One region of the Streptosporangium sp. NPDC000396 genome, then DNA from elsewhere that is predicted to be linked to it. Evidence: riboswitches for the same ligand, from Rfam matches in the RefSeq annotation. Region 1 holds a riboswitch; each other region holds the start of a gene.
The links. Region 1 has a riboswitch for cyclic di-AMP ahead of ACFY2X_RS20620 (NlpC/P60 family protein). Riboswitches for the same ligand answer to the same signal wherever they lie in the genome.
Positions count from the first base shown of each region.

Region 1 (7,264 bases):
CTGGCCGTAACCCTGCTGCTGACCGTAGTCGGGCTGGGCGGCCTGCTGGCCGTAACCGGGCTGAGCGGGCTGAGCGGGCTGCCCGTAGGCACCGGTCCCCTGCTGCCCGTAGGCGCCGGTTCCCTGCTGCTGGCCGTACCCCTGCTGCTGGCCGTAGTCGGGCTGGGCGGCCTGCTGGCCGTAACCGGGCTGAGCGGGCTGCCCGTAGGCACCGGTCCCCTGCTGCTGGCCATAGCCCTGAGGCTGCCCGTACCCCTGCTGCTGCCCGTACCCCTGCCCGTAGCCGGGCTGGGTCTGTCCCGGACCCGTGTGCGGCTGTGAGGCCTCCGATCGGTATCCCACAATTGTCACGTCGGGGTCATGCTCGACAGGGGCTCGACCCGCGTTGTGCTGTCCGTACTCCGGCTGACCCGACGGTGTGCGATCGCGGTCGGGATCATCCTGGTACGGCGGCTGTCCGGTGCTCACCGCGTCACCTCACTTCGACTGCGCATGTGGCATATGTGAGACTCACATGCTTGCTGCTGCACAACGTATCGACATAGGTATCAACAGTCATCTTTTTGATCAGTCACAGTCAAGGTCAAGTCAGTCGGACTCTTGTGTCAGGTGAAGCAGCATTCGGGTGTTTCCCAAGGTGTTCGGCTTGACGTGCTCAAGATCAAGAAATTCCGCGACGCCTTCATCGTAGGAAGCGAGAAGTTCTGCGTAGACCTCCGGCGAGACGGGCGTGCCCTGGATCGGGCGGAATCCGTGCCTGGCGAAGAAGTCGACCTCGAAGGTGAGGCAGAAGACCCGGCGCAGGCCGAGTTCGCCGGCGGTGCGGATGAGTGCGGAGACGAGCCGGTGGCCGATTCCCTGACCGTGGCAGGCGGGGTCGACGGCGACGGTGCGGATCTCGGCGAGGTCTTCCCAGAGCACGTGGAGCGCCCCGCAGCCCACGACGATCCCGTCCCGGTCGGCCACCCAGAACTCCTGGACGTGCTCGTACAGGGTGACCGTGGCTTTCTCCAGGAGGCGTGGGCCGGCGCCCCCGTAGGTGTCGACGAGCCGCCGGATGGCACGCACGTCCGGGGTGCGGGCGCGGCGCACCGTGACCACGGCCGCATCCGCCCTGGCCTCCCGCTTCGCGTCCACGCCGTCGCCCCCGGCCCCCTCTCGGCGGCCCGCGATCCCGGTGTCGCGTACGGCCGGCGTCGGGGAATGCTCCGCAACCTGCTCCATGACCGATCAGAGTACGTCCTCGGCGCACTCTAATTACGGCTCACCCATAACTCACAGCTCACAGTCATCAGATGACTTTCGGTAGCGCGGACATCACGCTGAGCAAAAATTGCCGGTGATGGGCCGGATCTCACCTTTCATGCGGTCCGAGACCTGCGAAGACCCGCCCCATCCGCACCCCTGAAGCGCATAGAACCAGCATAATGCGCATGTTGATCATGAAATCGCGTGATCCTCCCGTGACTTTTCAGTTGTGGAAGCTCTACCAAGTTTGTAGTTCTGGTTGAGCATGAACCTTGAATTGCACTAATGTCCCTGCTCGATGTCAGCGACGCGAAACAGCTGACCCGCCGAATCCCCGAACCCGGGGAACCGGGGACCCACCCTCCACAAGTCCCCCGGGGTGAATCCGAGATGCCACAAGCATCCTCGGTAGGGCTGCCTCCGGCCCGAACCCGTCAGCTAACCCGGTAGGCGGCCGAGAGAGGAGCCTGTTGGTGAAGCGCACGCGCAGCCGTGGGAGAAGGCGCACGGGCAGACCTGCCCGTCATCGAGAACACGCGGCGCGTGGACTCTCCGGCCGGATAGCGCTCATCGGGCTGGCGTTCACCTCCCTGGCCATGGGCACTCCTCTGGTCGCGGCCACCGCCGACCCCAAGCCCAATCTCCAGCAGCTCGCCAAGCAGGCCGAGAAACTGCACACTGAGATCGAGACGCTCACCGAGCAGTACAACGGCGAGCGGGTCAAACTCAAGCAGGCCCAGCGCACCGCCGAAACCGCCAAGAAGACCCTGGCCGTCAGCGAATCCGAGCTGGCGTCCCGACGCGCCAAGGCCTCTCTCCTTCTGCAGAGCGCCTACATGTCGGGCGGCCTGGGTTCCGCGCTCGCCTTCACCCAGTCGGCCGACCCCGACACCTTCCTCGACCAGGCCACCACGACCTACGCGCTCCGGCAGCAGCAGAGCGAGGAGGTCGCCCAGGTCACCCGGGCGATCCAGGCCGCCGAGCGAGCGCAGGCCAGTGCCAAGGCCCGGAGCACCGAGGTCAAGACGCTCCTCACCGAGATCGGCACCAGACGCACCAAGATCGAGCGGCTGGTCGCCAGGGTCGAGAGCGACCTGTTCAGAGAGGTGCGCGTCCGGGCCGACTCCACCCGCGGCAGGCGAGTGAAGATCAACGTTCCGATCGTGGGCGAGGGCAAGGCCGCCGAGGCCGCCCGCTGGGCGCTCACCCAGCAGCTCAAGCCCTATGTCTGGGGCGCCGAGGGGCCCAACTCCTTCGACTGCTCCGGCCTGGTCATGTGGGCCTACCAGAAGGTCGGCATCAGCCTGCCGCACTACACCGGCGACCAGTGGACCGCGGGCACCCACATCTCCAAGAGCGAGCTGCGCCCGGGTGACCTGGTCTTCTTCTACAGCGACCTGCACCATGTCGGGATCTACATCGGCGCGGGACTGATGGTTCACGCACCCCAGACGGGTGACGTCATCCACATCGCCTCGATCAACAACCGGCCCTTCGCCGGCGGCGTGCGGATCGCGGGCTGAGGCGGCCCGTGCCGGGCCGAGGCGGACCGGCACGGCTTCAGACCCTAGATCAACCGGCGGCGGGCGGCCCAGGCCACGGCTTCGATCGCCGTGGCCACGCCGATGCGGTCGCAGATGCCACGGAGCCTGCGCCGGACGGTCCGGCCGCTGATGTCGAGGCGACGCCCCACCCGGTCCACGGTGACGCCCTTGGCAAGTTCTGCCAGGAGCACGAGATCTTCGTCACTGAGACCGATCTCGCCCATGCCCGGGAAGCTGTCGCCGCGGCGAGAATCCACTTCTGGATACGCCATCTAGAGTCGCTCCCCCCGCACTGGAACTCAGGCGTGAGTATCTTGGAATGAATGTCGTCCGTCAGGAACGGTAAACGCCTTGTTCAAAGGTCGTCAAGTTCCACTCTCCGTGCGAGCAGCGCACGCTATTGACATAGTGGTCGCTACGTGAAGTACTCATGATATGTCAGCGCCTTTACGGTTAAGTCGCGGCCAAGCCAAAGCTCGCACCCGCAGGCGTCTGATGGCCGCGGCGGCCCAGACCTTCGCAGAACAAGGTTTTGCTGGAGCGTCGGTCGACGAGATCGCCTCCAGGGCGGGTCACACCGTCGGCGCCCTCTACTCGCATTTCACCGGAAAGACGACCTCTTCCTCGCCCTCTTCGACGAGCACGCCGCCCACGAGCTTGACGACGTGGAGAAAATCACCGTGCAATGGAAGAGGAAGGATGGAGCCGGCTTTAGGACGTTCGGCGCATATCTGGCCGAGGCCGCCGATCGTCACATGATGTGGAGCATGCTCGAAATCGAGTTTCTGCGCTATGCACTAACTCGGCCGGAATTGCTCGATCGCCTGGCCGCCCGCTGGAGGTCTCCCCGTACGGCCGTCGCGCGCCTGGTGGCCCCGCACTGCGCGGCACACGACCCGGTCGCGGTGGCGACCGCGATCATCGGACTTTTCGAGGGGCTCGTGACACAGCGGCGCGCCGACCGGGACGCGGTGCCGCCGGAGCTGTTCGCCCAGGCGTTGCGCTGGTTGATGGCCGGGGTCGCTCACACGCCGGAAGGCGGGCCGTGAGCGTCGTCACGGCCCGCCTCCCCGGCTTCGGCCTGTTCGTTCCCCGCGCCGCCCGAGCGGCCGCCGGGCTCAGCCGGTCGGCTTGACCAGCGGGAACAGAATGGTCTCGCGAATGTTCTTTCCGGTGAAGGCCATGATGAGGCGGTCCACGCCGAGCCCCATGCCGCCGGTGGGGGGCATGGCGTATTCCAGGGCGGTGAGGAAGTCCTCGTCGAGCTGCATGGCCTCGGGGTCGCCGCCCGCGGCGAGCAGGGACTGCTCGGTGAGGCGGCGGCGCTGCTCGACCGGGTCGACCAGCTCCGAGTAGGCGGTGCCCAGCTCGGTGCCGAACCCGATCAGGTCCCACTTTTCGGTGAGGAGCGGGTTGTCCCGGTGCTGACGGGTCAGCGGGGAGGTCTCCAGCGGATAGTCCATGACGAACGTGGGCTGGATGAGGGTGTGCTCGACGAGCGCCTCGAAGATCTCCTGCACGAGCTTGCCCTGACCCCACTTGGGATCCCAGCGGATGTCATGGGCGTCGGCGTGCTTGCGGACGTGCTCCAGCGGCGTCTCGGTCGTGATCTCCTCGCCCAGCGCCTCCGAGACCGACCCGTAGAGGGTGATCCTCGGCCACTCCGCCAGGCCGAGGTCGACCTCCTGACCCTCGTAGGTCACGACGGAATGGCCGAGCGCGGCCACGACCGCGCTCTGGATCATCCGCTGGGTCAGGTCGGCCATGTCGTTGTAGTCGAGATACGTCCCGTAGGCCTCAAGCATCGTGAACTCGGGGTTGTGGGTGGAGTCCGCGCCCTCGTTGCGGAAGTTGCGGTTGATCTCGAAGACCTTCTCGATGCCGCCCACCACGAGCCGCTTGAGATAGAGCTCGATCGCGATGCGAAGGTAGAGCTCCATGTCGTAGGCGTTGATGTGGGTCTTGAACGGCCGGGCCGCCGCGCCGCCGTGGATCGGCTGGAGCATCGGCGTCTCGACCTCAAGGTAGCCCTCGCCGTGCCAGAAGTCGCGGATCGCCCGCACGACGGCGCTGCGGGTGTAGGCCATGCTCCGGGCCTCGTCGTTGACGATGAGGTCCAGGTAGCGCTGGCGAACCCGCGCCTCGGGGTCGGTCAGCCCGGCGTGCTTCTCCGGCAGCGGGCGCAGGCACTTGGAGGTGATCGCCCAGCGGTCGGCGAGGATGGACAGCTCGCCCCGGCGGGAGGTGATGACCTCGCCTTCGATGCCGATGTGGTCGCCGAGGTCCACGTCGCGCTTCCACGCGGCCAGGGAGTCCTCGCCCACCTTGTCCAGAGAGATCATGACCTGGAGGTCACCGGACCCGTCGCGGATCGTGGCGAAGCAGAGCTTGCCCCCGGTCCGGGACAGCATGACCCGCCCTGTGACGCCCACTTTGTCGCCGGTCGCGGTGTCAGCGGCGAGATCGGCGTATTTCTCGCGGATCTCGGCGTTGGTCGCGGTGCGCGGGAAGCTCACCGGGTAAGGATCGACGCCCTCGGAACGGAGGCGGTCGAGCTTTTCCCGGCGCACACGCATCTGCTCAGGCAGATCTTCGGCTGGGTTCGTCACGTCGTCGGTCACAAGGGCAAGGGTACCGATGTCCGACTACATGGTGTTGCGGTGATAGATCAGACGGAGACCGATCAAAGTGAGCCACGGCTCATGCACGTCGATCGAGCGCGCCTCGCCGACCACGAGCGGCGCCGCGTTGCCGGTCGCGACGACGGTGACGTCGTCCGGGTCGTCGGCCAGCTCGACCGCCATGCGCTCGACGATCCCGTCCACCTGGCCGGCGAAACCGTAGATGATGCCCGACTGGAGCGCCTCGACCGTGTTCTTGGCGATCACCGAGCGAGGCCGGATCAGCTCCACCTTGTGCAGCTGCGCTCCGGCCGCGGCCAGCGCGTCCACCGAGATCTCGATGCCGGGGGCGGTCACCGCGCCGATGTATTCCCCCTTGGCGGAGACCGCGTCGAAGGAGGTCGCGGTGCCGAAGTCGACGATGATGCACGGCCCGCCGTACAGCTGGATGGCCGCCAGCGCGTTGACGATCCGGTCGCTGCCGACCTCCTTCGGGTTGTCCATCCTGACCGGCACCCCGGTGCGGATGCCCGGCTCGACGATCACCGCGGTGACGTCGCCGTAGTAGCGGCGGCACATCTCGCGCATCTCGTTGAGCACCGACGGCACCGTGGAGCAGAGCGCGATGCCACTGATGTCGGCGTCCTTGAGCAGCGGCGACTGCCCGAGCAGCCCCTGAAGCACGACCGCGATCTCGTCGGCCGTGCGCCGGGCGTCGGTGGCGATCCGCCAGTGCTCGATGACCTCCTCACCCTCGAACAGGCCGAGAACGGTGTGGGTGTTACCGACATCAATGGCGAGCAGCATCAATTCCCCCGAAGGTCCAAGGCGATGTCGAGTGCCGGCGCCGAGTGGGTGAGCGCGCCCACGGCAAGATAGTCAACGCCTGTTTCAGCCACGTCACGAGCCGATTCCAAGGTCAACCCTCCACTGGACTCCAGTCGTGCCCTGCCGTCCACCAGCCGTACGGCCAGCGCCAGCTGGTCCACGCTGAAATTGTCCAACAAGATCTCCTCGGCTCCCTCGGCGAGTACCGGCTCGATCTGGTCGATCCGGTCGACCTCGACTTCGATCGGCAGGCCAGGGTAGGCGTCCCGGACCGCCCGGAACGCCTCGGCCACCCCTCCGGCGGCCACCACGTGATTGTCCTTGATCAGCGCGGCGTCCGAAAGCGACATGCGATGGTTGACCCCGCCGCCGCACCGCACGGCGTACTTCTCCAGGGCCCGCAGTCCGGGCAGCGTCTTGCGGCTGTCCCTGATCCGGGCGCCCGTACCCGCCACGGCCTGGACCCAGCGGCCGGTGAGGGTCGCGATGCCGGACAGGTGGGTGAGCAGGTTGAGCGCGGTCCGCTCCGCGGTCAGCAGGTCTCTCGTGGGACCGGTGACGGTCATCAGCACGTCGCCCTTCGCGGCGCGCTCACCGTCCTTGACCAGGCGCTCCGCCTTGAGGCGCCCCTGGCTGACATACGAGAACACCCCCTCGGCGAGGGCCAGCCCGCAGACCACCCCGTCCGCGCGGGCCACCACGTCGGCGGTGTCGGTCTGCCCGGCCGGGATGGTGGCGAGGCTGGTCACGTCGCCCTGGGCCTGCACGTCCTCGTTCAGGGTGGTCTCGAAGAGCGCCGCCACCGCGACCGGGTCGAGGCCCGCCTCCGTCAGCTCCGTCTCCACCTGGGGCGGCAGCACGGTCGCGCGCCGTCCGTGCGGCACGTAGGTCATGGTCATTCCCTCCACTGTCAGGGTCACGTCGAGGTGGCCCAGCCACCAGGCATCGTTCTGCCGGGAGAAGTCCTCACGCCAGTGTGACCCTCGGGTCTCCTCGCGGCTGCGGGCGGCCAGCACCAGCGCC
Region 1 is NZ_JBIAZA010000012.1:82,773-90,036, forward strand. Features, by position in the region: partial or broken gene ACFY2X_RS20610 (hypothetical protein) at 1-468, opposite strand, end outside; gene ACFY2X_RS20615 (amino-acid N-acetyltransferase) at 589-1,224, opposite strand; cyclic di-AMP (ydaO/yuaA leader) riboswitch at 1,563-1,716, shown strand; gene ACFY2X_RS20620 (NlpC/P60 family protein) at 1,722-2,771, shown strand; gene ACFY2X_RS20625 (LuxR C-terminal-related transcriptional regulator) at 2,816-3,016, opposite strand; gene ACFY2X_RS20630 (TetR family transcriptional regulator) at 3,288-3,551, shown strand; gene ACFY2X_RS20635 (hypothetical protein) at 3,458-3,841, shown strand; gene lysX (bifunctional lysylphosphatidylglycerol synthetase/lysine--tRNA ligase LysX) at 3,911-5,413, opposite strand; gene ACFY2X_RS20645 (type III pantothenate kinase) at 5,438-6,220, opposite strand; gene ACFY2X_RS20650 (L-aspartate oxidase) at 6,220-7,264, opposite strand, start outside.

Region 2 (7,264 bases), on a different contig from region 1:
CCCCGAGCGACCCGGACCTGATCCGCCTTCCCTGGGACGTCCCGCTGGAGGAGTGGCCCGCGCATCGCCTGGTCTCGCTGCCACGCGGCATCTCCCGGCACGTCGTGCGCTTCGCCCGGCTCTCAGGCAAGGTCTACGCGATCAAGGAGATCAGCGAGCACTACGCCAAGCGGGAGTATCGCCTGCTGTGGGATCTGAACCGCCTGGACACCCCCTCGGTGGAGCCGGTGGCCGTGGTCACCGGGCGGACCGACGCGAACGGGGAGCCGCTCGACTCGGCGCTCATCACCCAGCACCTGCAGTTCTCCCTGCCCTACCGGGCGGTCATGTCGGGAACGATCCGGCCGGAAACACTCAACCGGCTGCTCGACGCGCTGGCCGTACTACTGGTCCGGCTGCACCTGAACGGTTTCTACTGGGGCGACTGCTCGCTGTCGAACGTCCTGTTCCGCCGGGACGCGGGCTCCTTCGCGGCCTATCTGGTCGACGCCGAGACCGGTGAGCTCCACCCCATGATCAGCGAGGGCCAGCGGCTGTACGACATCGAGCTGGCGCACACCAACATCTTCGGCGAGATGCTCGACCTGGAGGCGGGCGGCCTCCTCCACTCCTCCCTCGACCCCGAGCAGGTCGCCGACTCGGTCTGCGAGCGCTATCACGGGCTCTGGAGCGAACTGACCTCCGACGAGATCATCGAGGAGGTTGACTGGCACATGATCGACCAGCGGATCCGCCGCCTGAACTCGCTCGGCTTCGACGTCGCCGAGATGATGGTCCGCCGTAAGGCGGGCACCGGACGGCTGATCGTCCGCCCCAAGGTCGTGGACGCCGGTCACCACCAGCGCCGGCTGCTCAGGCTCACCGGCCTGGACGTGGAGGAGAACCAGGCCAGGCGCCTGCTCAACGACCTCGACTCGTTCCGGGTGTCGTACGGCCTGCGCCACGAGGACGAGGCGATCGTGGCCCACCGGTGGCTGGCCGAGATCTTCCAGCCGACGGTGGAGACCGTCCCCCAGGAACTGCGGCACAAGCTGGAGCCGGCCCAGCTCTTCCACGAGGTGCTCGACCACCGCTGGTTCATGTCCGAGGCGGCCGGAAACGACGTCGGCCTGCCCGCTGCCGTCGAGTCTTATGTGAAGAACGTTCTTGTTTTCAAGCCGGACGAAAAAGCGATCATAACCGAGGAATAAGGATGATCCTCCTCAGGATTCACATCCTTCTACCTGGTTGCTGAATCCTCCATCTCCCCATACCTCATTGATAAATACGGCACATGGGGCCCAAGGGATATCCCTACGCTGACCGGGCGACGTTTTTTGAGTCGTTGGCGAGGGAGAGCCCGTGCTCGGAATCGAAGACTGCCTGGCTGAGGTCATGGCGATCCCCGGCGCGCTGGACGCGATCCTGATCGATCAGACCAGCGGAATGGCCGTGGCGGTCGGCGGCGGAAGCCGCCACCTCGATACGGAGAAGTCAGCCGCGGGGCTGAGCGAAACCCTGCGGGCGACGCTGGACGGACTCGCCATGAATTCCCCCAGCGGAACGGTCCGAATCAACGACATGATCATAACCACAGATAACGGACATCATTTAATGAGACCGTTGGAAACGGCTTTCGACGGCCCTCTGGTGATTTATGTCCGGCTCGACCTGGAGCGCTCAAATCTGGCTCTGGCCCGCCATCGCCTGCAGGCGCTTTCCGGCCGCCTGATAACGACCACGTGAAGCCATGCCGACCGTGGAGAGCATACTCAGCGGGCTCGCGGACGATCGCGCCACCGGCGCGCTGCGCCTGGGCAAGGCCGGAATGCTCTATCTCACCGAAGGTCGCGTGACCTACGCCGAGAGTTCGGCCGCCCCCCGGGTGGAGGACCTGCTGACCGCCGGCCACAGGATCTCCGCCTACGCCGTACGGCGGGCCAGGCAGTCCGCCGCCGAGGACCGATGGGGCGGCGAACAGCTGATCGGCCAGGGCGTGCTGACCCGGGGTGAGCTGGAGTTCTGCGTACTGAGCGCGGTGCTCGACGCCGCGTATTTCCTGTTCGACTCAGACGGGCACCGGCCGAGATTCCGGCCGGGAGACCGGCACTGGCTCGGACCCCAGTGGTACTTCGACGTGGCCGGAATGTTCCGGGAGTGCAAGCGAAGGAGGGCACAGTTGGATCAGGCCTGGCCATCCGCCGAGTTGGACTCGCTCCCGGTCGTCCCCGTAGGACGCATCCCCGCCCAGCGGGTGATGCTGACCTCGCTCCAGTGGGAGGTGCTGGTCGGGGCCGACTCCACGGCGACTCCCTCCGATCTGGCGCGCAAACTCGGCCGCCCCGCCTACTCGGTGCTGCTGGCCGTACGGCAGCTCGCCGCGGCCGGGCTGCTTCGCACCCCGCAGGCCGAGCCCGCCGCCGCACTGCCCAGGCGCAGCACGGGCACCCGGCAGGCTCCGGCCGCGGCGACCGGCGCCCTCAGATCACCTACGTCGATCCCCCAGGCAACGGGAGATCCCACCGACGTGGATCTGCTCATCCGGCTCAGAGATGCATTGGAGGCACTCACTTGACGTCCTCCCACGGTCCGGAGACCTGGGATTTCAGCGGAGGGGTTCCTCTCCGCCCCGAAGGACGAGGCTCGCGCCCCGGATATCCGGTGGGTTTGGTCCGATGCCGATGAGGCTGCGGACGCTGAAGCTGATCAGAAGGAGGATGCCGGTGGAACTGCGCGACGAGATTCACCAGGAGCTGGCACTGCTACGCGAGCGCATCCCCGACGTGAGCGGAAGCATCGCGTGCAGCGTGGACGGCTTGACGATAGCCAGCGACCTGAAAGACGACGCCGAGCAGACCGGCGCGCTCTCCTCCGCGATGCTGTCCCTCAGCCGCCGGATGACGAGCATGACCGGCAAGGGCGCCTTCGAGGAAACGTTGATCTCCGGCACCAACGGCTACGCGGCCTTCTACGCCGCCGGCCCCAAGATCGTCCTCACAGTCCTCGCCAACCCCGGGACCAACCTCGGGCTGCTGCGACTGGAGGGCCGCAAGACGGCGGCGAGTCTGGCCGCCATCTCATCTCGCATATCGATAACTCAGTGATCGGAGGCAGGCATGGGCAACATGGACATCTCCCTCAAGGAGATGATGGCGATCGACGGTGCCGTCGGGGCGGCGGTCGTGGACTACAACAGCGGCATGGCGCTGGGGGCCCTCGGCGGCTCCAAGGACCTCGATCTCCAGATCGCGGCGGCCGGTAACACCGAGGTCGTCAAGGCCAAGATGCGGACGATGGATTCGCTGGGCATCAAGGAAGGCATCGAAGACATCCTCATCACGCTCAGCGCCCAGTATCACGTGATCCGCCCGGTCAGCGGCCGGAGCGGCAAAGGGCTCTTCCTCTACCTGGCCCTCGACCGGGGCCGGGCCAACCTGGCGCTCGCGCGGCACAATCTGCGCGGCATCGAGGAGAAGCTCGAGATCTGATCCTCCGGTACGGCCCGCGCCCCGGGAGGCGTATGCCGTACCGGAGCCCGACGCTCGGCGGCGGTGAGCTCGGGCCAGAAGCGGCGCGGCAGATCGTGCTCACACCGGTCCTGGCCGGTTCCGCCGAACAGGGTGTCGTCCGGCGGAAATGAGAGCAAGGGCGAACGCCCTGCGCTGGCGTTCACCCTTGCTCTCGTGGGGGATTTGACGGCGGGAGAGCCTTAGCTCTCGTCAGCGGCCTTCCTGCGGAAGCGGCCGGTCATGCCGGTGTAGAGGAAGGCGGCGCCACCCAGAGCGGCCAGGCTGATCGCGCCCAGCGTCGAGACGGCGGACCTGACCGCGGGGGCCGGGGCGGCGACCGGAGCGGCGTCCAGGGTCGTGGTGCGGCGGCTCTCGGCGACCTTGGTCGGGACGGCCTTGGGCTTGTCGGCCTTGGGCTCGACAGCCTTGGGCTCGACAGCCTTGGGCTTGGCCGCCTCGGCCGGGGCGGCCTTGGGCGCGGCACCGCCCTTGGGCTCGGCGACGACCTCGGCCTTCTTGGGCTCCTCGGCCTTCTTGGGCTCCTCGGCCTTCTTCGGCTGCTCGGGCTTGGCGAGGACCACCTGCGGGGGCTTGGCCGGGTTGCGGTCCACGCGGCCCCACGCACCGGTGGAGAACGCCACCGGGTAGTTCTTCTTGCCCGCGCCGTCGCCCCACTTGGTGATCACGTAGTCGACCTTGATGTGGCCCATGCCACCGTTGCCGTCCACGCCGAGGGTGCCGGAGTTGAACGTGCCGCCGGTCAGGTCGGCGAAGGTCTTGGCGTCGATGTCGATCATGACGCCGCTGCTGGAGGGGACGCCAGGGCCGCGGTCACCGACGAAGAACTTGGCCTTCTTGCCGTTGTAGATGAGGTAGCCCTCGGTGAACAGCGGCCAGCTCGGGCTGGCGATCATGCCCTTCTGCATGGGCTTGCCGCTCGCGGGCAGGCCGGTGTCACCGGCGCGGCCGGAGGAGTCGTCCCAGAAGTAGGAGGCCTTGGTCGAGCCCTGCAGGAGGGCGACCTGGGAGCTGGGGCCGGTGCCGGGCTCGGCAGCGGCCGGAAGGGCCGAGGCGACACCGGCGGAGGTGACGATGCCGGCGCCGAGGAGGGTGGCAGCGACGAGACGGTTACGCAGGCCAAGCGGGAAACGCATGAAAACAGAAGCTCTTTCGTGAGGAAACAGGGCAGCCGCGTGCGACACACCAACGGAGGGCACGGGCGGAGATGCGCTCACTGAGAAGAGGTGGCGTAGCCGGAAGCACCGGGCGCTACGCGGAGCGCAGGGGGAGCGCCGCCACCGAAGGCGGCGCGGAAGTCTTAGTTGATCGGCAAGGGCAGACTAGGTACCGGCAGGAAAAGTGCGCAGTGCCCCATAAGGGGTTCTCCTCTCCATCTCGTCTACCGGGTTAGCTGACGGGTTCGGGCGGTGGAGTTGCCCTACCGCCGCACGCTCGCGGCGGATTCACCCCAGGAAGTGGGTCCCCGGCTCCCGTGGCCTGACGGCCTTCGGGACTCGACGTTGGCCGGTCGCTCCTTCCGTTGAAGGGCAGGTCACCAGCCGATAACAGTTAAGACAGTACCCACCCAAATGAGACAAAGCAAAGCAAACACCACGAAAACACCAGAAGATCTACCTCCATCGGCCAAGAAAGCCTTATTCGCCGATTCTTTACCGTTTTCCCCAGGCGTTTACTTCGGCCAGCTCCCGACCATCCGCCCCAGGCGTTGACGCCGCCTCGCGGCACGGATCGGCCCTCATCCTCGCAGGTCAGTGACCTCATCCAGGAGCGTCACGATCGCCGCCTCGGCCGCCGGAAACCGCTCGAACGCCTGATATCCAGGCGATTCTCCCCATCCGGCACCTTGCTCGAAATATCTCTGCCCCGCCCTGAGCCGCCTCGGAGAACGGGACCGGACAGGCGATCGCACGCCTGAATCGCATGCCTGATGCGATCAACGTCCGCGAGGTTTCCGATCGAGGGTTCTTTGACTTTTCGTCACGCGGCGGCTTGATCACAAACGAAGCAGAACTCGTCGGGCTCACCGCGCACTCCCTCGGCGTCCTGGCCTCTCAACGACTTTCAGCTGGATCGGCGCATATCTCCGTCTCCAGGAAGTTCGAGATCTCGTTCGCGACGACGTCGGGCATCTCGAGACCACACAGGTGTCCAAGCTCGCTCAGCAGGACCGCACGGCTTCCAGGGATGCGCCGCACGTCGTCAAGTTGCTTGGCTTGATCTACGACGACGTCCTTTCCGCCAACCGCCGGCGCGCGTACAGATTGACCATGTCCGGGCAAGTCGAAGACCAAGATGCGGAACCCGCTCAGGTGTCGCGCGATTCCGGTCATGAGGTCAGCCGAGGCGCCGAATCCCGGCAACATGACAAGTGTCAGAGGGCCCTGGCCGTGTTCCTCCCAGTAAATGTCTGAACTGGTGTGTGGCATCGCGATCTCTCCATAGCCTCGGCGAAGTTTGTTGGGCATACACGTACGGCTTGAGCACATCGGCCAGATCCACTCGCGCTGCAGGCCGGTCCCGCCATACCGGCAGCACCGGGTCCCGCCATGGGCGCATCATCTCGTTCAGTGCGCCTGGGTGGTGTGACTCGCGGTGAAGGCCAGAAGAAGCGCGGCGGTCCGCGGCGGATCCTCCATGATGGGCGAGTGCCCAACACCGGGCAGCACCTCGACCTTCGCGCCCGGAACGGCGCGGTATTCGGCGGCGGAGGAGGATCGCCATCTCTGGTCGTCCTCACCGAAGATCACTAGCAGCGGCTTGCCGAGGGGACTCAGCCGATCGGGGAGCGCGCGCTGGTTCACATAGTCGTCGCCGTCCTGCGATGTCGCGATGAAGGCGTGGTAGGTCATGCCGCGCGCGTCGTCCACGACCGCCTGCGGGACCTTGTAGCCGCGGCGGCTGAACGCGGTGCTCGCGGCGTTGCGGATCAGGCTGTCGGTCCGAAGCCGCCACAGCAGCTGCCCGATGACGGGGTCGTCCAAGAGCCCGCCGACGAAGCCGCTTGAGATGGCGGCGTCCAAGCGGGGTGCGGTGTCGATGATCGCGAGCGCGGTCACCAGGTCGGGTCGTTGCTCGGCGAGAGCGGTGGCGACCGCGCCACCGGTGGAATGGCCGACCACTACGGCGTTCTTGACCCCGAGCCGATCCATTGCCTCGCCGACCCGGCGTCCCTGCTCCGGCATCCCGTAGCCACCGCCGGCCGGTTTGGCCGACCGGCCGTGCCCGAGCAGGTCGATCCGGATGACGCGATGGGACTTGGTCAGCAGCGGAACGAGCGCGTCCCACGAGCGGGTCGACGCGGCGAGCCCGTGGATCAGTACAAGTGCCGGGGCATCGGGAGGGCCGTCCTGGCGCACGTAGATGTTCCCGCCGTCCAGAGGCAGGGTCGGACTCCCGCTGGCCTCGGCGCTCTGCCGCGACACCACCACCGCGTTCACGAGAAGCAACCCGACGACGACGGAGAGGACAGCCGAGGCGATCAAGAGGCGCCGCCGGCGCCGTGCCGCGCTGCTCACATCAGCCTGCCGGTGCGGAAACCGCAGGACGGCGTCGTCGAAACAGCAGGGTCATCGAGCCCCAGGGAAATAATCATGGGCCTACTGTCACCGCCGGTGCGCGCCGGCATCTTGTACGAATGTTCCGGTCAGTCGGCTCGCCTGGTGCCGTGACCGGAAAGGTTCACCGGGGCGGCTTCACGGCACTGGGTACGCCGCCAATCGACAGGCGCGTCCGTTCACGGCGCCAAGGGTTCATCA
Region 2 is NZ_JBIAZA010000014.1:79,419-86,682, reverse strand. Features, by position in the region: gene ACFY2X_RS23245 (DUF4032 domain-containing protein) at 1-1,190, shown strand, start outside; gene ACFY2X_RS23240 (roadblock/LC7 domain-containing protein) at 1,342-1,725, shown strand; gene ACFY2X_RS23235 (hypothetical protein) at 1,739-2,554, shown strand; gene ACFY2X_RS23230 (roadblock/LC7 domain-containing protein) at 2,703-3,083, shown strand; gene ACFY2X_RS23225 (hypothetical protein) at 3,096-3,467, shown strand; gene ACFY2X_RS23220 (hypothetical protein) at 3,689-4,642, opposite strand; cyclic di-AMP (ydaO/yuaA leader) riboswitch at 4,870-5,018, opposite strand; gene ACFY2X_RS23215 (alpha/beta fold hydrolase) at 5,561-5,935, opposite strand; gene ACFY2X_RS23210 (alpha/beta fold hydrolase) at 6,074-6,991, opposite strand; gene ACFY2X_RS23205 (DUF4190 domain-containing protein) at 7,262-7,264, opposite strand, start outside.
Region 2: linked by a shared signal. The riboswitch ahead of ACFY2X_RS23220 (hypothetical protein) and the one ahead of ACFY2X_RS20620 (NlpC/P60 family protein) in region 1 are both predicted to bind cyclic di-AMP.

Region 3 (7,264 bases), on a different contig from region 1:
GCACGAGGTCGACCGCCGACAGCGGGGCGGGCGAGGGTCGCCACGGGCGGGCGTCGAGCGCATCTGCGCCCAGGCTCAGAAGGCGCTCACGCGCGTCCTGCTCACGGTGGGCCTGGATGTGGTCAGTGTGCACGGTGTGAGCGATGTCGTGCTTGCGTTGCATGCAGCCCATGATTCATAATCAACAAAATGTTGTCAACTATTTGTTGAAGGGTTGAGGTGGATGATCGTACCCCTCACGGAGGCTGTCGCCGATACCTGTGGGGGCAAGGCCGGCGCACTCGGCGCGTTGCTCCGCGCGGGCCTGCCGGTTCCTGATGGCTTCGTCGTCTCGTTCGCTGCTTACCTCGCCGCTGTCCGCGACCTGAACCTCGGGCGGTTCGCCAGCGAGTCGGACGATCTTGACGCAACGCGGCAGGTGATCGAGACCCGCCCGGTCCACGCCACCGTGATCGATGCGCTGGGAAACGCACTCGACGAGCTCGGCGATCCGCCCGTGGCGGTAAGATCATCGGCAGCAAATGAAGACACCGGTCAGGCATCGGCGGCCGGTCAGCACGAGAGCTTCCTCGCCGTACACGGAGTCAGCGAGGTCGCCGATGCCGTGCGTGCCTGCTGGGCCTCGCTGTTTTCTCCACGTGCCATCGACTACCGGCGTACCTCCGGCCGAGACGACCAGCCGTCCGACGATCTTATGATGGCCGTCATCGTCCAACGCCAGCTGGACGCCGAGGTATCCGGGGTCATGTTCACACCCGCAGACCCAAACGACGCCACCCAGATCGAGGCGTCCTGGGGCCTCGGCCCCAGCATCGTCGGGGGCAAGGTCACCCCTGACGCCTACTGCGTCGCCGACGACGGGTCGGTCACACGCGCCATCGCAGACAAACGAACCCGCCTCGACCGGCACGGCACGCAGCTCGTCATTCGCGACGTACCCACCCGCACCCGGAACCAACCGACGATCGACGACGCGACCGCCACACAGCTGGCCAAGCTGGGCAAGGAGATTGCTGCCCTACTCGGTGGACCGCAGGACATCGAGTGGGCGATCGTCGACGGCCGCACCTGGATTCTGCAAGCACGGCCGGTCACCGCCGCACCCCCACCACCAACACCGCCTTCCGGCACCTCGGCCACCCCAGCCGCCACACTCACCGGAACACCAGGCAGTCACGGGACCGTGACCGGCACCGCGAGAATCGTCCGCGGTCCCGGCGACTTCGCACGTGTGCACCCGGGCGACATCCTCGTCTGCCCCTTCACCGACCCCGCTTGGACACCGCTGCTGCGCATCGCCGCCGGCGTCGTCACCGAAACCGGAGGCGTGCTCTCCCACGCCGCGATCGTCGCTCGCGAGCACGCCATCCCCGCCGTCCTCGGCATCCCAAACGCGACCAGCAGGCTCCACGACGACACCATCATCACCATCGACGGCACCACCGGCACCGTCACGGCCACAAACGCTTGACTGATCACTTCCGTCCCTGGCCGGGAGACATCGCCAGAAGTCGCACACCGCCGACGTAGCAAGAGTGTCAGCAGTCGCAACGGCACGGACCCCGCCCCGTTCGCTGACGATGATCGCGCCGCCCGGCCGCGCACGGTCTCCTCGGTCTCTGCCAGATCAAGAGCCGACCCCACCCAAGCATCCCGCCGCCGAACCCACATCTACGGATCGAAAGGAGATGGGAAGCGGGCCCTCACGGACACCGCGCCCCTAACCACTAATGACAACGCGACACCTCTACCTAGCACGCCACGGCGCGGCCGACGCGTTCGGGGAGCTCACCGACATCGGGCGCCAGCAGGCGGACCTGCTGGGCGAACGGCTCGCCGGCGTACCGGTCGACGCCGTGTGGCACTCTCCGCTACCACGCGCCGTGGCAAGCGCGCACGAACTCGCCCGGCATCTACCTAACGTGCCCGTGACTGAGGCCGCCGAACTCGTCGACCACGTGCCCTACGTTCCCAGTGCGGCCGAAACACCCCCGTCCTGGGCCGGCTTCTTCGACGGCTACGACGACACCGAGGCAGCCTCGGGCCAGAGACTCGCCGAGGCCCTGGTTGCCCGGTTCGCGAAGGCCCCCGACACGACCACGAAAGAGACCCGGCCCGACACACACGACGTCCTGGTAACGCACGCCTACCAGATCGCGTGGCTGGTGCGGCACGCACTGGACGCGCCGCCATCCCGGTGGCTCGGGCTGAACAGCGCCAACACCGCACTGACGGTCATCGAGTACCGCAACGGCCTGCCGCCCACGATCGTGATGTTCAACGACATGAGCCACCTCCCGCCCGACCTGCGCTGGACCGGGTTCCTCGCAGGCATGAGGCCGTGACGTGGCTCCTGCTATCCGTACGTGCTCCTCGGCTACGTGACGCCGACCGGGTAGCACATGCTCGGCGTGGAGCTCGGACTTACTCGTCTAGCCGAGGGCGTTGAGATAGCGGCGCATCCGGCGTTTGGCCCGGTAGCCGACGCGCAGCACGTTGGGCGGAACCTCGACGCGCAGGCGGGCACGGCGGCGGGCGGCGGCGAACTCCGGGCCGTCGAGCAGCGATCGCGCGGGGACCAGGCGGCCGGAACGGGCCTGGCCGACCAGGGCGACCAGCTGGGAGATCCAGTCGCTGTCGCCGGGCTGGTGGAAGTAGTTCGCCCGGCACCAGGCCTCGTCCGGCGTCAGGAAACGCCCCTCGGACAGGTCGTCCAGGGTGCCGAGCAGGCCGCTTCCCTCGAAGACCAGGTTGATCATCTCGGCGCTGACCCCGAAGTCCGACAGCACCAGCAGGGGCACCGACTGGGCGATCGCCTCCAGCGCCGCGGTCGAGCTGACCGTGACGAACCCGGCCGCGTGGGCCAGATGCTCGTGCATGGAACCGGCTTCGAAGCGTACGGCGCCGGGACGGACCAGGCCCCCGTCGGCCAGCGACTGCCACAGGCGCTGGTAGTGATGGCGCTCGTTGTGGGTCTGGCGCTCGTTGTCCAAGGCACGAAGCTTGACCACCACGTCCAGGTCCGGACGGCGTTCGGCCAGCGTGGCCAGCGCGAGCAGGATCTGCTCGCGCTCCTCCCTGCGCTTGGGCACCTTGGCCTGGGTCGCGAACACCACCCGGTTGCGGGGACCGGTGACGGGGACCTCCGTCCCGCCGCGCAGGAACGGCAGCCGGGCCAGGCCCACCGCCCCTCCTCCGCCCAGCTGCCGGCCGAGCGCCGAGAACTCCTCCACCTCCCGCCCGCTGTGCAGGACGAACAGGTCACATCCGCTGCGGAACAGCCACGCCTTCTCGGTCGCCGGGATGGAGATCCCCGGCAGCCCCGACACGAACACCGGTCTCGGCGCCAGGCCGGCGAGCACCTCGCTGACCAGCACGTCCACCACGGGCCCGGTGCAGGCGACCAGCACCACGTCGGGTCTGAGCCGCTCGGCGGCCCGGCGCAGCGCCCGGGCCGACAGCACGGGTGGATCGGTGGCCGCGCCCGCGACGGCCGCGTGGATCTGGGCCGGGGAGGGCGTGATCGGGGTACGGATCACCGTCAGCTCCGCCGTACAGCTCGAAGGAAGGTCCCCGAGCAGGTAGGCGGCCCATTTCAGGTAGGAATCCGAGTCGGCCACAGCCAGGATCTTCAACAAGCACCTCCAGCGTGGGGTCCCCTCGGATCGATCCGTTTCATCCGGGGGGTCATGACCCTGTGACTCCAGCGTCGTGATGGGCGAACATCGACAGGTGGGAACGGAGCGAGGGGGCCGCCTGGGCGGTCCACCACTCGTCGGGAACGTCGACCGTCTCCACGGTGACGCCGCGGGCCGAGAGCAGCACCCGCAGAGATGTGACCGCGGTGGACGGCAGGCTCAGCACCCGCTGCTCCGCGGCCAGCCCGCGCAGGGTCATCTCGGCGGGGATGCCACCGTCATAAACGGTGATCCCGGGTTGTTCCCTGACCCGGGCGAGATCGTGGGGGTCCTCCCGGCGGTGCGGGAAGTAGGCCACCGGTTCGGCCGAGCCGAGCCCGGCCAGCCAGGTGAAGTAGCGGTCACGGTGGATCAGGCCGTTGCGGACCAGCGAGGTGCCGAGGACGACGGTCCGCTCCTCGGGGCGCGGCCTGCGCAGGGGCTGCGACCGCAACCAGGCGAAGTCGTGGGTGACCAGCTCGACGCCCCTGTCCCGTACGGCCCGCGCCAGCTCGGCGGGCACGGGCAGCGCCGTGAAGACGGACAGCCGCCCCGATCGGGCGGCGGCGCGCAGCCGCAGGCCGGCGGCCGTCCCCAGCACGCTCCTGAGTTTGGTCCCGAGCGGACCGGCGGTGGCCCGGGCCCTCAGCAGCGGCGTCCAGATCCGGCCGGTGAGCAGTTCCAGGAGCCTGATGGTGGCCAGGCCGTCGTCGACGATCACGATGCGGCCCGGCAGCGCGGTGAGCCAGCCGACCTGCACCTTGCCGGAGAAGGCGTCACCGACCGCCCAGGTCGTGCCCCGACGGGGCCTGGGCATCTCGGGCTCGGGCTCGGGCAGCTCCAGGCCGCCGGGAAGGCCGAGCCGGGAGATCTCACGGCGGGTGACGGCCAGCGGACGCAGCCCGGCCCGGGGCACCACCCGGGTGTGCGCTTCGAGCAGCCCGGCGTGGTGGGCCTCCACGGCGCAGAGCATCTGCAGCGGGGACTCCACCCAGGCAACGGCCGAACCCTGCTCCCGCGCGTGGTCTCGACCGTGCTCCACGCCGGGCGATGACCCGTTCACGACTGTCCCACGGTAACCCGGATGTCTTACACGCCCGGGAACTATGGGTGAACACCCGAATACACCAACTTGTGCCCCGGCCGGGAGGGCCGAGCCCGGCCGGACGGCCGCCGAGTCCCTGCCCTCACATGGTCCGCCCTTTACCGGCAGGCCCCCTGGGACCTCTTCGTCAAGGGCGGGCCCGCCGGGTGCCGTCCCCGCCGGGCGCCGCCTGGTTCACGGCGAATCCCAAGACGGGATCATGACGCGCACGGGCATCTTCGCAGGTTAAAACGGTCGCAAGCTAAAAGATCTACGGTGACGGCCGGGTCAGAGAAGCGCAAAGCCGCGCCATGGCGGCTCCTCGCCGATGCCGTCGCTCGAAAACGCCTGATTCACAGGGGTTTCCGGCGCCGAATCGATCGCGGGCACATTCTCGCGACAGCTCCGGAACTTCCAACCTTTCCCCCTCGATTGGGGCGTTTTCCCAAGTCAAGGCAATGTGTCGGACTTGTAATCGTTTGTCCGGTTCACGTAGCTTCTACTCATTCGTGGCGAACGCCTAGGTCTGCCAAGGCCTGCGCATTGCCAGTACATTGCCCGACCGAACTTGTCAGGAACGGACCAATCCGCCTGATGAGCCCGGCCGCCGAATCCGCGAGTCTCGCGGAACCGGGGAACCACGTTTCTGGGGTGAATCAGCGCTTTCACGCGCCGTAGGGCACTTCCCAGCCCGAACCCGTCAGCTAACCCGGTAGGCGGTATGGAAGCGAAGCAAGGAGTCGAATCCCCGCATGACCGAGCACCGCCTCACCCCCAAGATGAACCGTCTGGCCCGCGTCCTCGTGGGTGCGTCCATCGCCGTCACCGGTGGCCTCATCGCGGCCCCCGCCCTGGCGGACACGCCCGGACACAGCCCCGTCGGCGCCCCGCCGGCGGAGGTCGCCAACAACCAGGCCCAGCGGCTGCCCAAGGTCACGGCCGCGCAGGTCCTGGACCTGGCCTCCAAGCAGATCGGTGTCTCGGAGAACGCTCAGGGCGGCGGCACCAAGTTCCACGCCTGGTACATGTCCTCCCAGCGGGCCCAGGAGACCGTCGCCCGTGACGGCGGCAGCGTGCGGGCTTACGCCAACGCTCCCTGGTGCGCGATGTTCGTCTCCTGGGTCGGCGACCACGCCGGCATCCGTCCCACCATGGGCTGGGACGCCTACACCGTCACCCACGCCCAGTGGTTCAAGAACAACGGGCACTGGGGCACCACTCCCAAGCCCGGCGCCGTCGTCTACTTCGACTGGAACGGCGGCAAGAGCATCGACGGGATCGACCACGTCGGCTTCGTGAAGAAGGACAACGGCGACGGCACGATCACCACGATCGAGGGCAACACCGGCAACGGCAAGGTCGAGCAGCGCGTTCGGCCCACCTCCCAGGTCGTCGGCTACGGCTACCCGGTCTACAGCGGCTGACCCAAACGCGCCGGTAGGGTGCACGCCCCTCCCCTCGGGGTGAGAACTCAAAAGGCTCCTTGAGCGAGCGGTTCCTGCGATCCCCCTTCGCAGGGACCGCTCGCCGCTTTTGTTCACCCTTCACCCACCCCGGCGGCGGCCGTGCGCGGGCGCCTGGAGCGCCCCGCGGTGACATTGGACACCCATCCGATCAAGCGTGACTCCGCCCGATCGGACACGTGTAACTTGAGCGGGTCGCACATACTTTCCATCCCCGGCGAAAGGACCCCCGTGTCCCGGCAGTTCACCCTCCGCAGCGGCGCCATGTACGCCGAGATCACCGAGCGAGCCGCGGCCCTGCGCGTGCTCCGGCACGGTGAACGCGACCTGGTGACCAGCTGGCCGGAGGACGGGCCGATCCCCTGCTACAGCGGCACCCTGCTCGCTCCCTGGCCCAACCGGGTCGCCGGCGCCTCCTACGCCTTCGGCGGCGAGACCTACCGGCTTCCCGTGAACGAGGAGAACAGGGGCCACGCCCTGCACGGGCTGGTCGCCGAAGCCGATTGGCGGGCGGTGGAGTGGCTGGCCGTGGAGGACGAGCACGGTTTCGTACGGCTGGCGCACACGATCACCCCCTCCCCCGGCTACCCGTTCACCGTCGCCCTGCAGGTGACCTACTCCCTGACTCCCGACGGGCTGGCCACCACACTGACCGCGGAGAACCTCGGCGACCGCCCCGCCCCCTACGGCTGTGGCCCGCACCCGTGGCTGCTGGCGGGCGACAGCGTCGAGGAATACGAACTGCGCGTGCCCGCGACCACGGTGCTGCTGGTGGACGACCTGCTGCTGCCGCGCTCGCTGGAGGACGTCTCCGGCACGCCGTACGACTTCAGGACCTCACGCCCGGTCGGCGCCACCGCCGTGGACCACGCCTTCACTGGCCTCCTCCCGGACCCCGACGGGCTGGTCCGGGTGCGGGTGAGCGGCCCGGCCGGCGGGGTCGAGCTCCGCTGGGACGCCGCGAGGCTGCCCTGGGTGCAGGTGTGCACCGGCACCGGGCTCGACCACGCGGGGCTGGCCGTCGAGCCGATGACCTGCCC
Region 3 is NZ_JBIAZA010000004.1:272,590-279,853, reverse strand. Features, by position in the region: gene ACFY2X_RS08470 (DNA-binding protein) at 1-163, opposite strand, end outside; gene ACFY2X_RS08465 (PEP/pyruvate-binding domain-containing protein) at 224-1,471, shown strand; gene ACFY2X_RS08460 (histidine phosphatase family protein) at 1,731-2,345, shown strand; gene ACFY2X_RS08455 (DUF6716 putative glycosyltransferase) at 2,433-3,635, opposite strand; gene ACFY2X_RS08450 (hypothetical protein) at 3,688-4,740, opposite strand; cyclic di-AMP (ydaO/yuaA leader) riboswitch at 5,357-5,495, shown strand; gene ACFY2X_RS08445 (CHAP domain-containing protein) at 5,514-6,185, shown strand; gene ACFY2X_RS08440 (aldose 1-epimerase family protein) at 6,456-7,264, shown strand, end outside.
Region 3: linked by a shared signal. The riboswitch ahead of ACFY2X_RS08445 (CHAP domain-containing protein) and the one ahead of ACFY2X_RS20620 (NlpC/P60 family protein) in region 1 are both predicted to bind cyclic di-AMP.

Region 4 (7,264 bases), on a different contig from region 1:
CGCACTCCGCGCCGAACCGATTCTGGCGACGGCGGTTCTCCGCCGTCGATGGCTGGCCGGCCACCTGGTGTGGGCGCTGGGCGGCGCCACGGTGATCCTCACGGCGGCGGGCCTGGCCGCCGGTCTCGCCCACGGGCTGCGCGTCGGCGACCCCACCCAGGTCGTGCGTGTTCTCGGCTCGGCCATGGTCCAGGCGCCGGCGGTGTGGGTGCTGGCCGGCATCACGACGCTGCTGTTCGGGCTGCTGCCCAGGCTGACCGCCCTCGCGTGGGCGGCCCTGGTGGCGTTCGTCCTGCTCGGCCAGCTCGGCGAACTACTCCGGATCGACGAGCGCATCCGCGACCTCTCGCCTTTCGCCCACCTGCCGCGGGTCCCCGGCGGGGAGGTGACCGCGGCGCCCCTCCTCTGGCTGGCCGGCGTCACCGTGGCGCTGGTCCTGGCCGGGATCGCCGGATTCCAGCGACGTGACCTGGCCGGCGGCTGACGAACGTCCGGCCGCGGACGTGCCCGCTTCCCTGGCGGGAGTTCCGACGACGAGACAGGCGTGTGCCCGCTTCGGGCCCCGGCCGTGCTCCCACGGGTGTTTCCACCGGTCAGGACACCATGGACGGCACGGCGGTCCATGTGTCGCAGGCGGTGGGAGAGACCGCGTGGTAACCGCGATTGAACCAGCGGACCCGGTTGGCGCCGGTGCCGTGGGTGCGGTACTCGCCGTCGTCACCGCTGGCGCGAAGCATGTCGGACAGCGCCTCCCAGTCCTGCCCGGTGCGTGGCAGGGAGCGTTGCACGCTGCCCAGGAACACGCCCGACAGGCAGTCCGCCTGAAGCTCGTAGCGGCGGCCGAACTCGGCCTGGCGGGCCCGATCGGAGCGGGCACGAGCCTCGTAGTCGTCTCTGACGCCGGTGAGGCTCTGCAGGTGGTGGCCGTATTCGTGGGCCGCCACCTTGAGGGGGTACAGGTCGGTCCGGTCCTCGATCCAGTTGCCCGTGAGCGGGAACACCAAGGTGGCCTGCTCCGTGCAGTAGAAGGCCGCGGCGTTGGCGGGCCAGCGGACTCCGCACACGCGCTGCGCGGGCTCCTCGTAGAAGCGGACCGCGGGTGCGCGGAACCTCAGCCCGGCGCGAGCGAAGTGGGCGGACCATGATTTGTTCAGACATTTCATGGCCGCCGTCAGATATTCACGCGTCCGAGGCATGCCTCCGTCGATGATCGGCGGCTCCGGGCACGACGTGACCGCCAGCTTCCCCGTCTTCAGCAGCGGGCTCTTGGGCGAGGCGGACGGGGCGGATGGGGCAGGCGAGGCGAACGGGGCGGATGGGGCAGGCGAGGCGGACGGGGCGGCCCATGCGGCTCCCGATGACAGGACCGTCAGGCACACGGTCGCCAGGGTCGCCATAAGGGCCCGTCGCGGGAGGGCAGCCGAGCGTCGGAGAAGCGGGGAGCCGGCACCGGGCGGGAGGAAGCGCACGATCAGACAGCTTAGGACTCCTGGCGCGTCCAGCCGAGGCGACGCCGCACAGCGCGTGAGAACCGCCCTCCGTACCCATCGCCGGCGAAGGGCGGACGGCATGGCCGGGCAGTTCATAATCACTTGTCTCCGCACTTTCCGGTCAAAACGTCAAGCTTTCTTCGGCCCTGTCAAAACCTGTAGGTCACCCCGTATGGCCAGGTCGTCTCCGGGCACATACGCGCTACGTCTGGCACGGCTTCCGGTTCTCCGTACACAGGCCGGGTGCACGCGCGGGAGCCCGGGGCCTGCCCCGGCAAGGCGTGACGGGATTCGAGGATCCGGAAAGGGAACGACGCCCATGTTCATCAACCGACCCGTCACGCACGGGCTCGCGCTGGCCGTCACGGCGGGAGCCGGCGCGCTCGTGTTGCTCACCGCCTGCGGAAACGGCGACGGCGCCATGGCCGGGCTCGTCGACACGCCCAGCAGCTCGGCCACCTCCCCGAGCCGGCAGGCGGACACGTCCTTCAGCGACATCGACGTCATGTTCGCGCGGATGATGATCGAGCACCACAAGCAGGCCGTGGAGATGGCCGAGCTGGCCGAGACGCGCGCCAGGAGTCCGGAGGTCAAGGATCTGGCAGCCAGGATCAAGGCCGCCCAGGAGCCGGAGATCGCCACCATGACGGGCTGGCTGTCGGAGTGGGGTGAGCCCTCGGCGTCCTCCGGAGGAGAGGGGCACGGCATGTCCCCGGGAATGAAGGGCCACGGCGTGCCCGGGATGATGAGCGATGAGGACATGGAGGAGCTTGAGGCGGCCACGGGCGCGGAGTTCGACCGCATGTTCCTGCGGATGATGATCGCCCACCATGGGGGGGCGATCGAGATGTCGAAGATGGAGCAGGCGCAGGGAGCCACTTCTCGGGCGAAGGAACTCGCCGGGACCATCGAGAACGCCCAGCAGGCGGAGATCCAGGAGATGCAGAAGCTCCTCGACCGGCTCTAGATCGCGTGATGGCCGAGTTCGAGGGCGAAGCCGTGGGCCGATGAGGAGGTAGATCTTTTGTCCTTTATGTGGTGATTTATTTACCTTTGCGAGATTTTACTACTACATTCCACCGTAATGACCGGCGACCTGCCTTCACCCGGAAGGCAGCCGGTCTGCCGCTGAATCCCACGCGTGACGGAGACGGCTCCGTCACGGGAACCGGGGACCCATATGCGAGACCGAAGACTCTCCCGTCTCGCCCGGGGTGAATCCGCCGCGCACGCGGCGGTAGGGCAACTCCTGGCCCGAACCCGTCAGCTAACCCGGTAAGCGGTCAAGGAGAGGAGAGACGGGTGGAGCACCCCACTCGCCCCATCGGACGCCGCGCTTGCGGCAGTACCCCATCGGATGGCGGGCCGTGAGAGACCTCCGGTCCGGGACAGCCTGACCGGACCCACGACGTGATCCCCCACCGCGCCGGCCACGGACCCGAGCCGTCGGCCGTCCCCTCGCGCGGTCGCTCCGTCCGATAGCTCCGTCCGATAGAGGAAGACCCCCATCCCCGTGCGTTCCATCCCCGAGGGGCTGCTTGAGGCTGCCCGAAAAGCTCTCGGCTATCGCGAGAAGAACAACGGCTCCACCAAGTTCGGCCGCTGGTACTACACCAACGTCGACACCAGCACGCCGTCCTTCAAAACCGCACCGTGGTGCGACATGTTCGTCACCTGGGCCGCCCACCAGGCAGGCATTCAGGACTACGTCGGAGAGTTCGCCTACACCGTCGACCACGCGAAGTGGTTCCGGAGGCATGACGCCTGGAGCGACAAGCCCGAGCCGGGTGCCCTGGTGTTCTACGACTGGTCGGGCTCCAAGAACATCAATGGCATCGACCACGTCGGCATCGTGGAAAGAGTCAACGGCAGAAAGATCAAAACCATTGAGGCCAACGTCGACGGCGTATGGCTCAAGCGAAAGGTGCGGGATCAGAGCAAGGTCGTGGGCTACGGCCTTCCCCGCAAGGTCTGGAAGGCGAAGGACGGGCAACGCAAGGTCTGGGAGGTGAAGAACGCACCTCAGGAGATCCGGGAGATGGAGAACGACCTTCAGGAGATCCAGGACACGGATAACACACCTCAGGAGACCTGGGAGGTGGAAAACGCACCCCAGGAGGCCCAGGAGGCGAGGGACGGGGATCAGGCCGTCGCCGGCCTCCCGAAGCCGAACGATCCGGCGAAACCGCAGGCCATGGCGGCGGGATCCGACGCCGCGCCGACCGTGCGGGCTTTCGCGAGCACGAGCGGCGCGCTCAGTGGATCCGACTTCGGCGATCTGCCTGTCATGCAGGAGACCACGGTTTCCGCGGTGGCTGTGACGGCATTGCTCTGCGTCGTTTTTCTCGTCAGGTGGACCAGAGGCAGGACGTCGTCCGCCGGTCCGGCCACGGGACGGCACCGCCAGGCCGCGTTCGGCCTGCCGGCCTGATGACGCCGGTCCTTCTCGGACCGCGACGGCCGTCCATGGTGGAGTCGCGCCCCCAGCGGGCGCGAATCTCCATGGTCAGGCAAAAAGACCCCTCCGCTCGTTTCGATCCGTGGGCGTGGGGAGGTAACCGGTAAGGACAGCGGCCGGTGGTGAGGGAACCCTCGGTGAATACCAGTGATCACAATGTGGACGAGGACGGGTTTGACGCCCTCCTCTCGCGGTGTCGAGCGGATGCCGACCTGCGAACCGCGACGATGAAGAGCCGGCCATGACATCACAGTGGCAACACCCGCCGATGTTCCGCGTCTCATCACACCAGTGCGACGGAGTGACCGTCATCTCCGTCAGCGGCGAACTCGACCTGATCACCGCGCCGACGCTGCGCAAGCACCTGCGCGCGGCGGCTCTGCCTCCCGCCACGCCGGTGCTGATCGTGGACATGTCGGAGGTCTCCTTCTGCGACTCGGTCGGGATGAGCGAGCTGGTTCTGGCGTTGCACCGCAGCCAGACCGACGGGGTACGGCTGATGCTCAGCGGCGTTCACGGGAACCTGGAACGGCTGCTGTATCGCACCGGACTGCACAACGCCTTCGAACAGCACACCAGCCGCGATGAGGCCCTGCGCCAGGCGGGCACCGAAGCCGGCCGGTGATCCCACCGGAACCGGCGAGTTCCGCCGTGTGGCGCCGTGCTCAGGAGGCCGGGGTTCTTCCCTTCGACGCGGCCCGGTGGCGCAGGCTGTCCTGGGCGGCGACGTATTTGAGCATGAGGCGGGCGAGTTCCAGACGGTCCTGCTCGGACCAGTCCGCGGTGATGTGCTCGTAGGTCGCGCGCTGGTGGCGGCGGAAGCGCGCCATCAGGTCGGTGCCGCCTGGGCTGAGGTGGAGGACCGTACGGCGCCCGTCCTCCTGGGAGGCGGCGCGGACCAGGTAGCCGGCGGAGATGCAGTCGCTGACCATGCGGCTGGCCACCGAGGGGTCCACGCCGAGGTGCTCGGCGATCGCGCCGACGGTCATCTCGCGCCCACCGTCCTGCTCGGCCTCCAAGACGATGTTCAGCACCAGGGTCCGGCTCAGGTCCTTGGCGGAGATGGGGCTCTCCACCTCCAGCAGGGAGGAACGGCGTAGCTTCCCGAACGCCGGCCCGACCGCGTTCAGCAGCTCATCGGCTGTTTTCGGCTCCTTCGTCGTCATGCGCACATGCTACATCCACCACATCACACATACATGTGTTGACATGAAAACGTGTGCATGTAAGCATGCATATGTCCTCACCGACGAAAGGAACTGAACGTGACCATCCTCATCACCGGCGCCCGCGGCAAGGTCGGCCAGGCGATCATCAAGCGCCTGCACACCGCCGGCCACAGCGTCCGCGCCGCCAGCAACAACCCCGCCGAGCTGACCGTCCCGGACGGCGTCGAGGTCGCCGAGCTGGGCCTGTCCCGGCCCGAAACCTTCGAAGCCGCACTACGGGACGTCCGCCAGGTGTTCCTCTATCCCGAGCCGAGCGGCATCCATGACCTGATCAAGGCCGCCGAGGCCGCCGGCGTCGAGCACGTCGTCCTGCTGTCGTCGTCCTCGGTCCTGGCCCCCGGCGCCGAGAGCGACCCGCTCGCCGGCCACAGCCTCCAGGTCGAGCGCGCGCTGGCCGGCTCCGAGCTCACCCGCACGTTCCTGCGCCCGGACGCCTTCGCCAGCAACGCGCTCGGCTGGGCCTACTTCATCGGGCAGGGAATGCCCATTCAGCTCGCCTACCCCGACGCCCACATCGCGCCCATCCACACCGACGACATCGCCGACATCGCCGTCGAGGCCCTCACCGGCGACTCACTGACCGGCCGCGAGATCACCCTCACCGGAGCGCGGTCGCTCACCTTCCGCGAGCAGCTCGTCATCCTGTCCGACGTCCTCGGCCGCGACATCCCCGTCGAGCAGATCACCCGCACCGAAGCCGAACAGCAGATGAGCCAGTACATGCCGGCTCCGATGGTCGGCTCGCTGCTCGACCTGTGGGCGGCCGCTTCCGCCGGCCCCGCCGTCATCGCCGACACCACCGAGACCCTCCTCGGCACGCCCGCCCGCGACTTCGAGCAGTGGGCCCGCGAGAACGCCGCGGCCTTCACCCAGCATTGATCCGGACGGGCCGCACAGCCCGTCCCTTTCCCCCTAGGCATCTCCATGACCACCGTTTCGCCCCCGGCCGGACCGCAGACCACCGGCCGCCGCCGGTGGGCCGTCCTCGCCGTCGTCCTCTTCGCCTCGATCCTCGACCTGCTGGACGCGACGATCACCAACATCGCAGCCCCGACCATCGCCGCCGACCTGCACGGCGGGGACGCCCTCGTCCAGTGGCTCGGCGCCGGCTACGCCCTGGCCATGGGCGTCCTGCTGGTGGTCGGCGGACGGCTCGGCGACAAGTACGGCCGCCGCCGCCTGTTCCTGACCGGGATCACCGGATTCACACTCATGTCCATCGGCTGCGGCCTGGCCTTCGACCCCACGTCCGTCGTCGTCTTCCGGCTGCTCCAGGGGGCCTTCGGCGCCCTGCTGATCCCGCAGGGGTTCGGCATCCTCGGCGCGGTGTTCCCGCGTGACGAGATCGGCAAGGCCTTCGGCGTGTTCGTCCCCGCCCTGGGCCTGTCCGCGATCAGCGGCCCGGTCCTGGCCGGGTTCCTCATCAACGCCGACCTGTTCGGCCTCGGCTGGCGCCCCATGTTTCTGATCAACATTGTGCTCGGCGGCCTCGCGATCGGCATGGCCGTCCGGCTCCTGCCCCGCGACACCGGCGACCGGACGGTCACCGTCGACGGTCCCGGCTCAGGCCTCCTCGCCGTCACGATGCTCGGCCTGCTGTACGGGCTGATCGACGGCTCCAGCCACGGCTGGACGATCGCCCCGATCCTGTCCCTGATCCTGGGCGTCGTCTTCTTCGGCCTTTTCTGCCGCCGTCAGCGCACCGCACCGAACCCGCTCATCGAGCCGTCGCTGCTGAAGAACCGCGGCTTCACCTCCGGCCTGATCCTCGGGCTCGTCTTCTACGCCGCGGTCTCGGGGCTGCTCTTCATCCTCTCTCTCTTCGTGCAGGACGTCCTGCGCCACACACCGGGTCAGGCGTCCCTGGATCTCGCGCCCATCGCGGCCGGCATCATCGTCGCCTCGATCGCCGCGCACAACCTTCTCGCCCGCCTGGGACGCACCCTCATCATGATCGGCCTGGCTCTCGTCCTGGCCGGTACGGCCTCGCTGCTCATCCTGGTCCACGCCCAGGGCGCCGCCCTGACCACCTGGGCGCTCATCGTCCCGGTGTTCGTCTCCGGCCTCGGCCTCGGCGCCTGCTTCGG
Region 4 is NZ_JBIAZA010000002.1:456,335-463,598, reverse strand. Features, by position in the region: gene ACFY2X_RS04645 (ABC transporter permease) at 1-484, shown strand, start outside; gene ACFY2X_RS04640 (neutral zinc metallopeptidase) at 594-1,196, opposite strand; gene ACFY2X_RS04635 (DUF305 domain-containing protein) at 1,810-2,457, shown strand; cyclic di-AMP (ydaO/yuaA leader) riboswitch at 2,607-2,788, shown strand; gene ACFY2X_RS04630 (CHAP domain-containing protein) at 3,004-3,921, shown strand; gene ACFY2X_RS04625 (STAS domain-containing protein) at 4,190-4,573, shown strand; gene ACFY2X_RS04620 (MarR family winged helix-turn-helix transcriptional regulator) at 4,614-5,114, opposite strand; gene ACFY2X_RS04615 (NAD(P)H-binding protein) at 5,214-6,056, shown strand; gene ACFY2X_RS04610 (MFS transporter) at 6,102-7,264, shown strand, end outside.
Region 4: linked by a shared signal. The riboswitch ahead of ACFY2X_RS04630 (CHAP domain-containing protein) and the one ahead of ACFY2X_RS20620 (NlpC/P60 family protein) in region 1 are both predicted to bind cyclic di-AMP.